Regions from separate parts of the Amycolatopsis sp. NBC_00348 genome, predicted to be linked through region 1. Evidence: riboswitches for the same ligand, from Rfam matches in the RefSeq annotation. Region 1 holds a riboswitch; each other region holds the start of a gene.

Evidence for each region. Region 1 has a riboswitch for thiamine pyrophosphate ahead of OHS58_RS30095 (thiamine ABC transporter substrate-binding protein). Riboswitches for the same ligand answer to the same signal wherever they lie in the genome.
Region 2: linked by a shared signal. The riboswitch ahead of thiO (glycine oxidase ThiO) and the one ahead of OHS58_RS30095 (thiamine ABC transporter substrate-binding protein) in region 1 are both predicted to bind thiamine pyrophosphate.
Region 3: linked by a shared signal. The riboswitch ahead of thiC (phosphomethylpyrimidine synthase ThiC) and the one ahead of OHS58_RS30095 (thiamine ABC transporter substrate-binding protein) in region 1 are both predicted to bind thiamine pyrophosphate.

The regions. Positions count from the first base shown of each region.
Region 1 is NZ_CP107994.1:6,912,668-6,917,814, forward strand. It holds gene OHS58_RS30090 (ABC transporter permease) at 1-1,558, opposite strand, end outside; gene OHS58_RS30095 (thiamine ABC transporter substrate-binding protein) at 1,669-2,718, opposite strand; TPP riboswitch at 2,740-2,849, opposite strand; gene OHS58_RS30100 (4a-hydroxytetrahydrobiopterin dehydratase) at 2,882-3,166, shown strand; gene OHS58_RS30105 (winged helix-turn-helix transcriptional regulator) at 3,576-3,941, opposite strand; gene OHS58_RS30110 (DUF1330 domain-containing protein) at 3,952-4,245, opposite strand; gene OHS58_RS30115 (hypothetical protein) at 4,242-4,625, opposite strand; gene OHS58_RS30120 (hypothetical protein) at 4,622-5,089, opposite strand; gene OHS58_RS30125 (ArsR family transcriptional regulator) at 5,089-5,147, opposite strand, start outside.
Region 2 is NZ_CP107994.1:7,481,129-7,486,275, forward strand. It holds gene OHS58_RS32805 (ion transporter) at 1-479, shown strand, start outside; gene OHS58_RS32810 (MarR family winged helix-turn-helix transcriptional regulator) at 476-907, opposite strand; gene OHS58_RS32815 (thiazole synthase) at 1,006-1,764, opposite strand; gene thiS (sulfur carrier protein ThiS) at 1,766-1,966, opposite strand; gene thiO (glycine oxidase ThiO) at 1,966-3,042, opposite strand; TPP riboswitch at 3,036-3,141, opposite strand; gene thiE (thiamine phosphate synthase) at 3,173-3,832, shown strand; gene OHS58_RS32835 (hypothetical protein) at 3,895-4,635, opposite strand; gene OHS58_RS32840 (threonine ammonia-lyase) at 4,782-5,147, shown strand, end outside.
Region 3 is NZ_CP107994.1:7,470,588-7,475,734, forward strand. It holds gene OHS58_RS32760 (glycoside hydrolase family 15 protein) at 1-1,173, opposite strand, end outside; gene OHS58_RS32765 (S1C family serine protease) at 1,380-2,291, shown strand; TPP riboswitch at 2,342-2,466, shown strand; gene thiC (phosphomethylpyrimidine synthase ThiC) at 2,460-4,094, shown strand; gene thiD (bifunctional hydroxymethylpyrimidine kinase/phosphomethylpyrimidine kinase) at 4,091-4,891, shown strand; gene OHS58_RS32780 (alkaline phosphatase family protein) at 4,936-5,147, opposite strand, start outside.

The DNA of each region.
Region 1 (5,147 bases):
ACTCTCCCACCCGGCCGCGCGCGGCCCCGAGCCGGTCGATCAGCGCGACCGCCAGCACCGTCACGAGCATCAGCAACGCGCACGCGGCGTACGCCATTTGGTTGTTCAGCTCCCCCGGGCGCCCCATCAGCGACGCGATCGCGACCGGCAGCGTCGGCGACGTCGGCCGCGCCAGGAAGCTCGTCGCGCCGAACTCGCCGAGCGCCACGACGAACCCGAACCCCGCCGCCGCGACCAGCGGCCGCAGCGTCAGCGGCAGGTCGATCTCCCGCCACACCCCCAGCGGGCTCGCGCCGAGCGTCGACGCGGCCTGTCGCAGCCGGACGTCGACCGAGCGCAGCACCGGCAGCACCATCCGCACGATCAGCGGGATGATCACCAGCGCCTGCGCGAGCGGCACCAGGTAGGGCGACGTTCGCAGGTCGCCGGGCAGCGCGTCGAGCGTCACGAGGTACCCGAACCCGACGGTCACCGCGGACACCCCGAGCGGCAGCATCAGCGCGGCGTCGAGCGTCTCGCCGAGCCCGCGCGCGGCCCGCGCCGGCGACCGGCGCAGCGCCACCAGCACCACCGACGCGAGCACGCCGACGACCAGCGCCAGCAGCGTCGCGTCGATCGCCACCTTCAGCGAGTTCAGCGCGGCGTCCCAGCCGGACACCTGCAGCGCGCCCTTCTCGCCGGTGCCCGCGAGCGCGCGGTACCCCGCGAGGCTCCAACCGTCCGAAGTGGACACCGACTCGGCGAGCAGCGCGACGATCGGCGTCAGCAGCAGGGCCAGCACGACGCCCGCCGCGCCGACGACCCACCACTCACCACCGCGAGGGCGTCGCGCGGCGCCGGAACCGATCCTGGCGCCTTCCTTGCGCCGCCGCGCCAGCCCGCCGACGACCAGCGCCGCGACGACCGCCGCGAACTGGATCAGCGAAAGCGCCGACGCTCCGGAGAGGTCGAGCAGGTCGACCGTCCGGAGGTAGATCTCGGTTTCCAGGGTCCGGTACCGCGCGCCGCCGAGGATCAGCACGACACCGAAACTGGTGGCGCAGAACAGGAAAACGACAGCCGCGGCGGACGCGATCGCGGGCGCCAGCGCCGGCAGCGTCACCGACCGGAACGCACGCCACGGTGACGCGCCGAGCGCCCGCGCGGCGTCGGACGTCCGCGAGTCCAGCCGCGCCCAGAGTCCGGCGACGGTCCGCGCGACGACGGCGACGTTGAAGAACGCGTTGGCCAGCACGATCGGCAGCACCCCGCCGTCCGGCCACAGCGCCCGGAACGCCAGCCCGACCACCACGGTCGGCAGCACGAACGGCACGAGCACCAGCGTCCGCGCCAAGCCGACGCCGGGCAGCCGCACCCGGGAAAGCAGGAACGCCACCGGCATCCCGGCCAGCACCGCGACGACCGTCGAGCCCGCCGCGGTGGCCACCGTGAAGCCCGCCAGCCGCCACGTCTGCGGGTCGCCCAGCACGACGTCGAGCCCGCCCGCGGCGAACCCGCGGCCGACGATCGCCAGCACCGGCCAGGCGAAGAACACCACCAGGAAACCGATCGGGGCCAGCCCGAGCAGCGCCAGGCCGATGCCGCGTGCGGTCCGCGGTGGCGCTACGACCACTGCTTTCCGGGGGCTCCGGGTGGCGGAGCCCCCGGCCCGGGGCGGAGGCCCGGACGTCACTGCACGAGCGCGCGCCATTCGCCGATCCACTTCTCACGCCCGGCCTGCACCTGGTCCGCGGTCAGCGCCTGCGGCTTCTGCGGCAGCGGCGCGACCTGCGCCCAGCCCGCCGGCAGGTCGACGCCCTGGCGCGCCGGGTAGACGTACATGTTGGCCGCCACGGTCGCCTGGAACTGCTGCGAAAGCAGGAAGTCGACGACCTTGCGCGCGTTCTCCTCCTGCTTGCCGCCGGCCAGCACCCCGGCGTACTCGACCTGCCGGTAGCAGGTGTCGAGCAGCGCCTTCGTCCGCGGCTTCCCGTCGTCGCCCACCTCGGCGGCCGGCGACGACGCGTACGAGACGACGATCGGCCGCGGCCCCTTGCCGGAGGAGCCCGAGAACTCCTTCGTGTAGGCCTCTTCCCAGCCGCTGACCACCTTGAGGCCGTTGGCCTTCAGCTTGGTCCAGTAGTCCTTCCAGCCGGCCTCGCCGTACTTCGCGACGGTGCCGAGCAGGAACGCGAGCCCGGGCGACGCCGTCGCCGGGTCCTCGGCGACCAGCAGGTCCTTGTACTTCGGGTCGGCCAGGTCGTCGTACGACTCCGGCGCCGGGATCCCCTTGGCCGTGAAGTAGTTCGTGTCGACGTTGACGCAGACGTCGCCGACGTCGACCGCCGAGAGCCGGTGCTCCGGGTCGACGGCGTAGCGCTGCGGCCCGCGGTCGGCCTCCGGGCTGGTGTACGGCTCGAAGACGCCCTCGGCGAGCGCGCGCGAGGCGAAGGTCGAGTCGACGCCGTACGCGACATCGCCGACCGGGTTCGCCTTGGTGAGCACGAGCTTGTTGGTCAGCGAACCGGCGTCGCCCTGCTTGAGCACGGAGATCTTGATGCCCGACTGCTGCTGGAAGGCGTCGAGCACCTCCTGCGGCGCCAGGAAGGAGTCGTGCGTCACCAGGGTGACGGTGGGCGTCTGCTTCGCGTCACCGGACCCGTCCGACAGCGAACACGCCGCTGTGACGACGCTGACGACGGCGATGGCCGTCGCGGCGCGAACAGCACTGCGTTTCATCTACCCTCCTGCACTTCGCCGGACGAGGAGGGAAAGCCCTCCCTTCGCCGGCATGATCCGGGATCAGGTGCTAACGGTCGCGGGTCACCCCGCCTCTCAGCCCGGCTCACCGGACTCCCGTGGCAACCGTGCACCTTAGTCCAGGACGTTGGACGATGGAGCCATGACGGAAATCTTGAGCGACGACGAGGCCGACCGGGCCCTGCTCCACGGCTGGGTCCGCACGGGCAAGGTCATCCGGCGCGAGGTGGAGCTGCCGAGCTTCCCGAAGGCGATCGAGGTGGTGGACCGCGTCGCGGTGCTCGCCGAGGCCGCCGACCACCACCCGGACATCGACATCCGCTGGCGCACGCTGACCTTCCACCTCAGCACGCATTCGGCGGGTGGGCTGACGAAGAAGGACTTCGCGCTGGCCAAGCAGATCAACGAGACCCTCGACGGACTGTGATCCCGGCTACTCTGAGTGCACGAAAGCCCGCGTTCGGCGTCTCTCGGTAAAGGACTTCGCACCGAGAGGCAGATATGACGCAGGCGATCGTAGTGGGCACAGTGGCATTCGCGACGATGGTGGCCGCGGCCGGCGGGGTGCTCTGGTTCACCGTCCGCAGCCACCGTCACTCGGACGGCTGAGTGCCGTTTCCGCTGGTCAGCGGCATGATCGGGTGAGCTTCGTCACAGCTGCTAACACTCGGCATGGTCAACGCGCTGAACCCGCGGAAGCATCGGCCCGCTCGTAGGGAAAACGCCATGAACAGCACCCCCGCCACCGCCGCCCTGACCGCCACCCAGCGCGCCTGGATCAACGCCCTCGCGACCGCCGTCGTGCTGATCACGATCGCGCTGATGGGCCTCCTCGGCTAGTCCGCCCGGTCGTAGGCCTGCCGGGCTTCTCGCAGGCTCGGCAGGTACTTCTCCGCCCATTCGCGGCAGCGGTCCATGGGCTCGAACAGGGTCCGGCCCAAGTCCGTCAGCGCGTACTCGACGCGCGGCGGGTTCTCGTCGTAGGTCTTGCGGGTGATCATCCCGTCGCGCTCCAGGGACCGCAGCGTCTCGGTGAGCACCTTCGGGCTGACGTTCCGGAGCGGCACGCGCAGCTCGGAGAAGCGGCGCGGCCCGTCTTTGAGGCAGAAGACGACCATGCCGCCCCACTTGTCCCCGATCCGGAACGGCGTGTCGGCCGACGGGCATTGCGGCGCGAAGAGATCAGCGGTCAGCGGCTCCACCCAGCCGACGTTAGGCCACGCCGTCGACGAGCAGCAACCGTCGCCGCAGCGCGGTCTTGCTCAGCTCGAGTGCTTCGGCGTACTCGGCGGAGGCGTACCAGCGTTCGGCCGTCTCACGGTCCGGGAACTCGACGAGGACGACGCGCTTGCGCTCGTCGAAGTCGCCTTCGAGGGCATCCGGCGCCGCGCCGCGGACGATGTAGCGCCCCTGGTACCCCGTGATCGACGCTTGGGCGAGTTCACGGTAGCGCTGGGCTGCGGTTTCATCGAGGATCTCGACCTCGGAGATGACGTAGACGCTCACGGTTCCGAGGGTGGCAGAACTCCGGAGCCGTCACCTGGTGCTGTCACTACCCGGATTTCCGCCGGCGGCGGGAACTCGACGGGGGTCTCGTCGGCCACGCTCCAGTATTCGAGGCCGGACAAGCGGCCTTCGTCGACGAACAGGATGAGCCCGCCGTCCGCCACGTCGACGTCCACGGCCACCCGGCTCTCGACGTCGGCCACCGTCACGGTTTCGTCGACGGCGAGGTCGATCGTGGGACAGCCGCACGGGCAGCGGCCGGTCACCTCGGCCGTGCGCGCTTGGGCACGAAGTGCCGCGGCACCGGGAAAGTCCGTAGCCAGCAGCAGGTCCAGGACCGCTCTCTCGCGCGGAGTGAGCGGCCGGCGTTCGGCGGTCAATAGCGTGGCATGTTCGGGATCGCCTTCTCGGCGACCTCGATGAGGGCTTCGACCTTCGCCACGTCGGCCGTCACGTCCTCCGCGGTCACCGAGGGCGCCTCCGAAGACCGGTAGGCGACTTCGTTGCGCCGGACCCGCATCCGGTTGAAGGGCCGCAAAACCGGCCCCAGCGGCGGATCCAGCTGCGCGAGGACCGCCTCGTAGACGGTGACGTGCCCACCCCGGCTCGTCACCCGCAGGCCCTGGTTCTGCAGGACGGCGGCCAGCGCACGCCGTGCGCTGTCGTAGGCCAGCGTGTAGGCGCCTTCCGGGTCCGTGTCCTGCAGCTGCCGCGCCGACGCGAGGTGCGTGCGGGCCCTGACGAGCTCGGCCTCGGCCGCCTCCCGCGACGCCGGAACGTGCTCGATGGCGCCGCGCGCGAGGAACGCGTCGATCCGTTCGCGGCCTTGGTTCCACTGCGGCATCAGGTCTCCTGGCTGAGTTTCACCAGCGGACGCTCACGCACGCTGGTGAGGAACGGAT
Region 2 (5,147 bases), 570 kb from region 1:
TGCGGCTGATCTCCGTCGTGCCGTCGATGCGGAAGGTCGTCTCCGGGCTGCTCGCGGCGATCCCCGGGATGGCGTCGATCGCCGCGTTGCTCGGGCTGATCATCTTCGTCGCCGGCGTGATGGCGACCAAGCTGTTCGGCGTGATCTCGCCGGAGAACTTCGGCGACCTCGGGACGTCGTTGTTCACGTTGTTCCAGGTGATGACCGGCGAGGCGTGGCCGGACATCGCGAAGGAGATCATGCAGCAGGCACCGATGGCCTGGATCTTCTTCGTCGTCTACATCCTCGTGTCCAGCTTCGCGGTGCTGAACCTCTTCATCGCCGTCGTGGTCAGCGGCATGGAGGACGAGCTGCGCCAGGACATCCGCGAAGAAGAGGCGAAGCAGGCCGCGACGCAGGCCGAAGCGAACCGCGAGATCCTCGAAGAGCTCCGCGCCCTGCGCGCGGAGCTGGCCGAGCTGCGGCAGAACGCCGCTTAGCGGTCTTCGTCGGCGATCAGCGCTTCGAGCGCCGGGAGTGCCGTGGTCAGCGCCTCGCGGTGCTCCGGCGACAGCTTGTCGAGCCGCCGGTTCAGCTCCTGGACGCGCGTCGACCGGACGCCGGACACGAGCCGCTCGCCCTCTTCGGTGGCCTTCGCCAGCCACGCCCGCCGGTCGACCGGGTCGGACTCGCGGCTGACGTACCCGGCCTCGACCAGGGACGCGATGATCCGCGACATGGTCGCCGCCGCGACACCCTCCTTGGCCGCGAGGTCGCCGAGGCGCAGCTGGCCGGCGTGGACCAGGGTCGCGAGCGCGGAGATCGCGCCGTGGCCGGGGCCCGGCACACCGGCCTGGCGCAGTGACCGGGACAGCCTTCCCACGGCGAGGTACAACCTGCCCGAGGTGTCCTGAACCGATGTGGTCACGGCTGGCTCCTTCTGCCCTCACCCGTGCGCGGGTGCGCCGGAAAGTTCCGTCTACCTTACGGGTTGGCGGTGCAGGTTCGGTGTTAAGGCGCTCCGGTTCACCGCGGCGGGCTCGACGCCTGCGCCCAGAAGCGCTGCGGCACCCGTCCCGCGCCGCGGGCCAGCCGCCCGGCGACGACGGCCGACCGCATCGCCGCGGCCATCCGCTCGGGGTCGCTGGCCCGGGTGACCGCGGTGGACAGCAGGACGGCGTCGCAGCCGAGCTCCATCGCCAGGGTGGCGTCCGACGCGGTGCCGATTCCAGCGTCGAGGATCACCGGGACGCCCGCTCGCGAGACGATCAGCTCGATGTTGTGCGGATTCCGGATCCCGAGGCCGGTGCCGATCGGCGCGCCCAGCGGCATCACGGCGGCGCAGCCGGCCTCCTCCAGGCGCAGCGCGAGCACCGGGTCGTCGTTCGTGTAGACGAACACGGTGAACCCGTCGGCGGCCAGCTGCTCGGCCGCGTCGAGGGTTTCGACGGGGTCCGGGAGCAGTGTCCGGTCGTCCGCGTGGACTTCGAGCTTGATCAGATCGGTACCGAGCGCCTCGCGCGCCAGCCGCGCGGTGAGCACGGCTTCGGCGGCGGTGCGGCAGCCCGCGGTGTTCGGCAGCAGCTCGATCCCGAGGCGCCGGAGCAGTTCCAGGACGCCGGAGCCGCCCTCGGCGTCGGCGCGGCGCATGGCGACGGTGGTCAGCTCGGTGCCGGACGCGACCAGCGCCCGTTCGAGCACGGCGAGGTTCGCCGCGCCGCCGGTGCCGATGATCAGCCGTGACGACAGCTTGTGCGTGCCGATGACGAGCGGTGCTTCGTCCACTTCAGCCTCCCTGGACGGCGGTGAGCACGTCGAGCGCCGCGCCCTTGGGGACGGCGGTGGCGGCCCAGTCGCCGCGCCGGACGACCACGCCGTCGACCGCGACGGCGATGCCGGGCCGCTGCCCGCCGGTGGCGTCGAGGACGTCGGCGACGGTCGCGTCGTCCGGGAACTCCGTCCACTTGCCGTTGAGCTTGATCTCCATCACACGTGCTCCTTCTGGTGCAGGCGGGCGGGTGAAGCCGCTTCGACGCCTTCGGGCGGCTTCTCACCTTCGAGCCAGGCGACCACGGCGGCCGCGGTCACGGGGGCCAGCAGCAGGCCGTTGCGGTGGTGCCCGGTCGCGGCGTAGACGCCGTCGGCCAGGACGCCGAGGTACGGCAGCGCGTCGCGGCTGCCGGCGCGCAGGCCCGCGGCCGTCTCGACCAGCTCGTACTCGGTGATCGCCGGGAAGACGCGCTCGGCGCCCTCGATCAGCTCGCGGACGCCGCGCGCGGTGACGGCCTGGTCGAAGCCCGCTTCGTACTGCGTCGCGCCGAGGACGAGCTCCTGGTCGCCGCGCGGGACGAGGTAGATCGGCCGGCCTTCGACGACGGCGCGGACGGTCCGCGTCGGCGGCGGCAGGCAGCCGCGGCGCGGTTTCAGCCGGAGGATCTCGCCCTTGAGCGGGCGGACGGCGTCGGCCAGTTTCGGGTGCAGCCGGCCGGTCCAGGCGCCGGCGGCGAGCACGACGGCGTCGGCGTCCGGGATCGTTTCGACGCGTTCGCGGACGAACCGGACTTGGTGGTTGACGCAGGCCGCGTACAGCGCGTTGAGCAGTTTCCGGTTGTCCACGGCCAGGTCGCCGGGCACGTGCAGTCCACTTCGGACGGACCCGACGCCGGGTTCGAGCCGCTTGGCCTCGCGCCCGGTGAGGCGCTCGGCCGCGCGGCCGAGGGACTGCAGGTGGCCGGCGAGGATGTCGAGGTGCCCGGCGTCGGCGCTGTCGAAGGCGACGACCAGCGTCCCATGCTCGGCAAGCCCGGGGTCGACGCCCTCTTGGCTGAGGTCGCGCGCGAATCCGGGCCAGCGGCGCAGCGACTCTTCGCCGAGGGCGAGGACGTCTTCCTCACCCGGCCAGGCCTCGGTGACCGGGGCGAGCATGCCGCCGGCCAGCCAGGACGCGCCGCCGCGCACGGGTTCGGGGTCGTAAACGGTGACCGCGTGACCTTTCGCGGCCGCGCGCCACGCCGCGGACAGGCCGATCACGCCGGCACCTACCACGGCCACGGTGTTCGTCATGGGATCACGCTCCCTGCGCCGGCATGACCCGGATCAGGTTCCACGGTCGGAGCGGCAGCTCCCTCTCAGCCCGTGCCTCGGGCTCCCGTGCGGACTCGGCCACCCTAGCTCGCCAGGTACGGTCGCCGCTATGCCCGCCCTCTCCGGTGACAAGATCCGCGCCCGCCTCGACACCGCGCGTCTGTACCTGTGCACGGACGCCCGAACGACCCGCGGCGACCTCGCCGCGTTCGCCGACGCGGCCCTGTCCGGCGGCGTCGACATCATCCAGCTGCGCGACAAGACCGGCGCGTTGGAAGCCGCCGGCGAGATCGCGGCGCTGGAGGTGCTGGCGGAGGCGTGCGAGCGTCACGGAGCACTGCTCTCGGTGAACGACCGGGCGGACGTGGCCCTGGCGGTCGGCGCGGACGTCCTCCACCTGGGCCAGGACGACATCCCGGTCCCCCTGGCCCGCCGCATCGTGGGCGACGACGTGGTGATCGGCCGCTCGACGCACTCTCTTGACCAGGCGCTCGCGGCTTCGTCCGAACCGGGGGTCGACTACTTCTGCACGGGCCCCTGCTGGCCGACGCCGACCAAGCCGGGGCGTTCGGCGCCGGGCCTGGACCTGGTCCGTTCCACGGCCGCCGCCGCGGTGTCCCGGCCGTGGTTCGCGATCGGCGGCATCGACGTCCCGCGCTTGCCGGAGGTCCTGGCGGCGGGAGCGTCGCGGATCGTGGTGGTCCGGGCGATCACGGAGGCGGAGGACCCGGCTGCGGCAGCCCGCGAACTGCGCTCCCACCTGGTCTGACACTGAAGTCCGTGAAGGACTCCTTACCGGCTCTTATGGCCGGTAAGGAGTCCTTCACGGCTTTACGGGGTCGGGGTGGACGCCGCGCCCTGGCTGGTCGGGGGTGCCGCCGAGGTTGTCGGCTTCTGGGAGGTCGCGCTCGGCGTTGTCGGGGTGGTGGTCGGTGTGTCCGACGAGGTCGTCGGTGGGGTGTTCGACTGCGTCGTCGTCGACGACGTGTCCGTCGGTGAGTCCTGGGTGTCGTTCGTCGAGGTCGAGGGCGTCGTCGACGGGGTCGGGGTCGAGGGGCCCGAGCCGCTGCCGAAGATCTTGCCGATGCCCGCTCCCGTGCCGCCCGCTACCTTGCCGCCCGTGGCCGCGTCCACGCTGACCATCGCCAGGATCGCCACCGCGAAGGCCACCACGCTCGTGCCGATGATCAGCGGCCAGCGCAGTTTTCGCAGCCTGCCCGGCTCGTCGTCCGGACCGTCCGTGGGCAGGTCGTCCGGGCGCTTCAGCCGGACCGTGGGTTGCTCGGCCAAGGGCACCTCGGCGCCACCTCGGCGGCGGATCCCCGACGTCGCCAGCTGGCGGGCCTTCGACGCGGCCGCGCGCGTGCGCTGCAGTGAGCGCAGGTACACCTCGCCGCCGACCGTGGTGATCACGCTCGCCACGCCCGCGCCGGCCACCGTGCCCGCCACGCCGAGTGTCGACCCCAGCAGCGCCGCCGTCACCGCCGCGAGCGCCGCCGCCATCACCTGCGCGATGCGCAGTCCTGACTTCGCTTCCTTCGTTTCGGAAGTCGCTGCGTTCTCCTTGCTCATGATCCCGATCCGGTAGTAAGTCTTCTCCCCTGTCCAACGTGTAAGGCGCGCGGGAAACTCCCCTCGTTGCCGCAGCGTGAGGAGCGCCACGTTGACCGTCCACTATGGACAGTGTAAACCGAACGGTTTCTTGACATACTCGGCACATGGAACTGGTCACGATCTCCGACATCGAGGCGGCCGCGAAGCGCGTCGAAGGTGTCGCCGTGCGCACGCCGCTGTTGCTCCAAACGTGGGACCCGCGCAAGTCCTTGTGGCTCAAACCCGAGAGCCTGCAACCGATCGGCGCGTTCAAGGTGCGCGGCGCGTTCAACGCGATCGGCACCCTCGACGACGCGACGCGCGCCCGCGGCGTCATCGCCTACTCGAGCGGCAACCACGCGCAGGCCGTCGCGTACGCGGCGCAGCGGTACGGCGTGCCCGCGGTGATCGTCGTGCCGGACGTCGCGCCGCGGATCAAGGTCGAGGCCACCCGCTCCTACGGCGCCGAGGTGATCGAGGTGCCGATCGGC
Region 3 (5,147 bases), 560 kb from region 1:
CTGCGGCATGTGGCCGTCGGCCTGCTGCTGCGTGCCGAACATGTAGGTCACCGCGCGGCTCGCGGCCGCCGTGTCGCCGCCGGCGGCCAGGCCGGTCGCGATCTGGTAGAGGTCGCGCGGCCAGACCAGGTGGTAGGTGCCGGACGGCGACCACTCCGGGTCGTTGTTCCCGAACCGCCACGGCATGCTCGGCGACGCGATGAACGCGCCCGGGTGGTGCTTGTCCTCGCTCGCGGCCAGCGTCAGCATCGACGCCTTGTAGAGGTCGCGCTCGCTGTCGGTCTTCAGCGACGACGGCGGTTTGCTCACCCCGCGCAGGTACTGCTCCCAGCCGCGGTCGTAGGCGCGGGTGATGGCGCCGAAACCGCGTCGCTGCGAGGCCTGTGCGTTGCCGAGCGCGTCGGCCGCCTTCGCGCCCATGCCGAGCGCGAGGGTGACGTGCCGGCTGCGCACGCCGTCGGCCGCGGTCTGCCCGGTGAGCACGACGTTGCCGTTGCCCGCGGCGTCGTAGGTCGCGAGCTTGAACGTCTTCGCGAGCTGGGTGCCGCCGTCGGACGCGCCCGCGTAACCGACGCTCGTGCGCGTGAAGCCGGGCTTCGCGGTGAGGGCGGCGGCGTTGGTGGCGTCCGACGCGGTGAGCGCGTCACCCTTGCGCGCGGCCGAGTCGTCGGAGCCGTCGTTGGTCAGGTCCGGGTCGGCGACCGCGTAGAGCTGGTACGGCCGGCCGGTGAGCGACTGGAAGTCGACGTCCACCAGCACGGTCGTCGCGGCCGGGTCGGTGACGTAGGTCTTGCGCAGCCGCCACCGGTGCTGGTCGTCGGTGATGGTCTGCTCGTAGGTCAGGCTGTCGTCGTCGGTCCGCCGGACCTGCTGCGACTTGGCCGTGTTGTCGGCGACGGCGAAGCTGCGCCCGTCGGTGACGACGAAGTCCATCGAGCGGACGCTGGGCGTGGACAGGTCCGGGTAGTAGACCTCGGACAGCTGCCCGCCCTGGAGCGTGAACCAGACGTTGCTGCCGCGATCGTGGGCCGTACCGAAGCCGGTCTTGTTCGCGGGTAGCCAGCTCGGATGGGCGCCGGGCGCGCCGGGAGCCGTCCCCTGGGCCGCCGCGGTCGCCGGTATCAGCCCGGTGACCAGCAGCCCGGCGAGTGCCGGAACCATGAGTTTGCGCATATCAACCCCACAGTGATGTCGCTTCTGCACCGTTACAGAAGCGACAGGCAGTGTCTCGCCGATTCTTCACGGGCGCATGGTCCGAACCGGTGAACCACTGACCGTCACTGGTCCGGTCACGCCGCCGGTTCACCAGCAGCGAACGGACTTCCGGCCGTTCGCGGCGCACACTTGAAGTACCTGCAACGGTGTAATCGAGGTACTTCATGGACGAGGCGATGGACGCCTACTCGCGCGCGGTCAGCACGGTCGCCAAGACCGTCACCCCGCACGTCGCCGGGGTTCAGCTCGGGCGCGGCAGTGGCTCCGCGGTCGTCTTCGCCGACGACGGCTACCTGCTGACCAACGCCCACGTCGTCGACGGCGAACGCCACGGCGTCGCGACCTTCGCCGACGGCAGCGAAGCCCGCTTCGACGTCGTCGGCGCCGATCCGCTGTCCGATCTCGCCGTGCTGCGGGCGCGGGACGAGACGCCGTCCGCCGCCGTGCTCGGGGACGCCGACCACCTCGTCGTCGGGCAGCTCGTGGTGGCGATCGGCAGTCCGCTCGGCTTCTCCGGCTCGGTGACCGCCGGCGTCGTCAGCGCGCTCGGCCGGGCGCTCCCGGTGCGGCACGGGCGCGCCGGCCGGGTGATCGAGGACGTCATCCAGACCGACGCCGCGCTCAACCCGGGCAACTCCGGCGGCGCGCTCGCCGACTCCGCCTGCCGCGTCGTCGGGATCAACACCGCCGTCGCGGGCGTCGGGCTCGGGCTCGCCGTGCCGATCAACTCGACGACGCGCCGGATCATCGACACGCTCGTCGTCGAAGGCCGGGTGCGGCGGGCGTACCTCGGCGTCGTCGGCGTGCCCGCGCCGTTGCCCGACGACGTCGCCGAGCGCACCGGGCAGGAGGCCGGGCTGCGCGTGCGCGAAGTCGTCTCCGGCGGGCCCGCCGAGCGCGCCGGGCTGCGAACGGGCGATCTCGTGCTGACCGTCGGCCGCGCCCGGGTGTCGGACGCGCAGGGCATCCAGCGGCAGCTGTTCGCCGAAGTGATCGGCACCGCACTGCCGATCACCGTGCTGCGCAACGGAGCCATGGTCGACGTCTACGCCACACCGGCCGAACTGGTCGGGTGAGGTGAGCGGACTTGAGTCTGGCGCCCCGGCGTGGCATGGTCGGTGGCACAACACCACAACGCGGGAGCTCGCGCCATGGCGGGCTGAGAGGGTGACTGGGGATTTGTCCCGGGTGTCACCGACCGCATGAACCTGACCGGGTAATGCCGGCGTAGGGAGTGAAAGTCGTTGACAACGCTGGAGAACAAGGACGTCTCCGTCACGACCGGGCCCATCACGGGCTCGCACAAGATCTACCACCAGACCGAATCCGGACTGCGTGTTCCCGCGCGCCGGATCGACCTCTCGAACGGCGAACACTTCGACGTCTACGACACTTCGGGCCCGTACACCGACCCTGAAGCGAACATCGACGTCCACAGTGGACTGCACCGGCTGCGGGCCGGCTGGGCCGACGGCCGGGAGCACAACACGCAGCTCGGATGGGCCAAACAAGGCGTCGTCACCAGGGAAATGGAGTATATCGCCGCCCGCGAACGGGTTTCACCGGAGTTCGTCCGCGCCGAGGTCGCGAGCGGCCGCGCGGTGATCCCGGTCAACCGGCGCCACCCCGAGTCCGAGCCGATGATCATCGGGAAGAACTTCCTGGTGAAGATCAACGCGAACATGGGGAACTCGGCCGTCTGGTCGTCGGTCGAGGAAGAGGTCGACAAGATGGTGTGGGCCACCCGCTGGGGTGCCGACACCATCATGGACCTCTCCACCGGCAAGCGGATCCACGAGACGCGCGAGTGGATCATCCGCAACTCGCCGGTGCCGGTCGGTACCGTGCCGATCTACCAGGCGCTGGAAAAGGTCGACGGGGAACCGGAAAAGCTGTCGTGGGAGGTCTACCGCGACACCATCGTCGAGCAGTGCGAGCAGGGCGTCGACTACGTCACGGTGCACGCCGGCGTGCTGCTGCGCTACATCCCGCTGACCGCGCGGCGCGTCACCGGCATCGTCAGCCGCGGCGGCTCGATCATGGCGGCGTGGTGCCTCGCGCACCACCAGGAGTCCTTCCTGTACACGCACTTCGAGGAACTCTGCGAGCTGCTGCGCCAGTACGACGTCACGTTCTCCCTCGGCGACGGCCTGCGCCCGGGCTCGATCGCCGACGCCAACGACCGCGCGCAATTCGCCGAACTGGAGACCCTCGGCGAGCTGACGCACCTCGCGCGCTCGCACGACGTCCAGGTGATGATCGAGGGCCCCGGCCACGTGCCGATGCACAAGATCAAGGAGAACGTCGAGCTGGAGGAACGGCTCTGCGGCGAGGCGCCGTTCTACACCCTCGGTCCGCTCACGACGGACATCGCGCCGGGGTACGACCACATCACGTCGGCCATCGGCGCGGCGCAGATCGGCTGGTACGGCACGGCGATGTTGTGTTACGTCACGCCGAAGGAGCACCTCGGCCTGCCGAACCGCGACGACGTCAAGACCGGCGTGATCACGTACAAGATCGCCGCGCACGCCGCCGACCTGGCCAAGGGGCACCAGTACGCGCAGGAGTGGGACGACGAGCTGTCCAAGGCGCGCTTCGAGTTCCGCTGGAACGACCAGTTCAACTTGTCGCTCGACCCGGACACGGCGCGGGCGTTCCACGACGAGACCCTGCCCGCGGAGCCGGCCAAGACCGCGCACTTCTGCTCGATGTGCGGGCCGAAGTTCTGCTCGATGCGGATCACGCAGGACGTCCGCAAGTACGCCGAGGAGCACGGTCTGTCCACTGTGGAGGCCATCGAGGCCGGCATGGCTTCGAAGTCGGCGGAGTTCACCGAGTCCGGCGGCCAGGTCTACCTGCCCGTGGTGCAGCCGTGACACCGCCCACCGCCCTCACCATCGCCGGATCCGACTCCGGCGGTGGTGCGGGCATCCAGGCGGACCTGCGCACGTTCTTCGCGCACGGCGTCCACGGCCTGGTCGCACTGACGGCCGTCACCGTGCAGAACTCCTTGGGAGTGCAGGGTTTCACCGAGATCCCGGCCGACGTAGTGGCCGCGCAGATCAAGGCCGTGGCGACGGACATGGGCGTCAACGCGGCCAAGACGGGCATGCTGGCGACGGCGGAGATCATCCGAGCCGTGGCCAAAACCCTGGACGAAGTCGGCGGCGACATCCCCCTGGTGGTCGACCCGGTGGCGGCGTCGATGACGGGCCACGCGCTGCTGCGCGAGGACGCCCTGGAGGCGATCCGCACGGAGCTGTTCCCCCGAGCGACGCTGATCACCCCGAACCTGGACGAGGTCCGCCTGCTGACGGGCATCTCGGTGGTTTCTCCCGCATCCCAACGGGAGGCGGCCGAGGCACTGCTGGCCTTCGGTTCGCGCTGGGTCCTGGTCAAGGGCGGCCACATGACAGGCAGCACGTGCGTAGACCTCCTGACCGACGGCGCCTCGTTCCTGTCGTTGAGCGGCCCCCGCTACGACACGGAGAACACCCACGGCGGCGGCGACACCATGGCCTCGGCGATCACGTCATCGCTGGCGAAGGGCGCCTCGGTGCCGGACGCGGTGGCGGCGGGGAAGCGGTTCATCGAGAGGTGCGTGGCGGAGTCCTACCCGCTCGGCGCGGGCGTGGGCCCGGTGTCACCGTTCTGGGTGCTCGGGTCCTCGTGAGTGGTAATTAGGGTTCTAACCCTAATTACCACTCACGACGTGGGTCAGCGGGTCGTCAAGCGCGGGGCGTCGATCGCCCAGTACCAGTTGTTGCCCGCCGCGTAGAGGCGCCACGTGAAGCGGGCCGAACGAGCGCCCGGCGGGACCGCCACCGACGTCGTTGTCGGCTGGGACAGGACGTCACCACCCCGGTTCGCGGACGAGGGTTCCGGGCCGTACGACAAGACCGGCTGCTCCGCGCCGCCGTCGAAGGAGA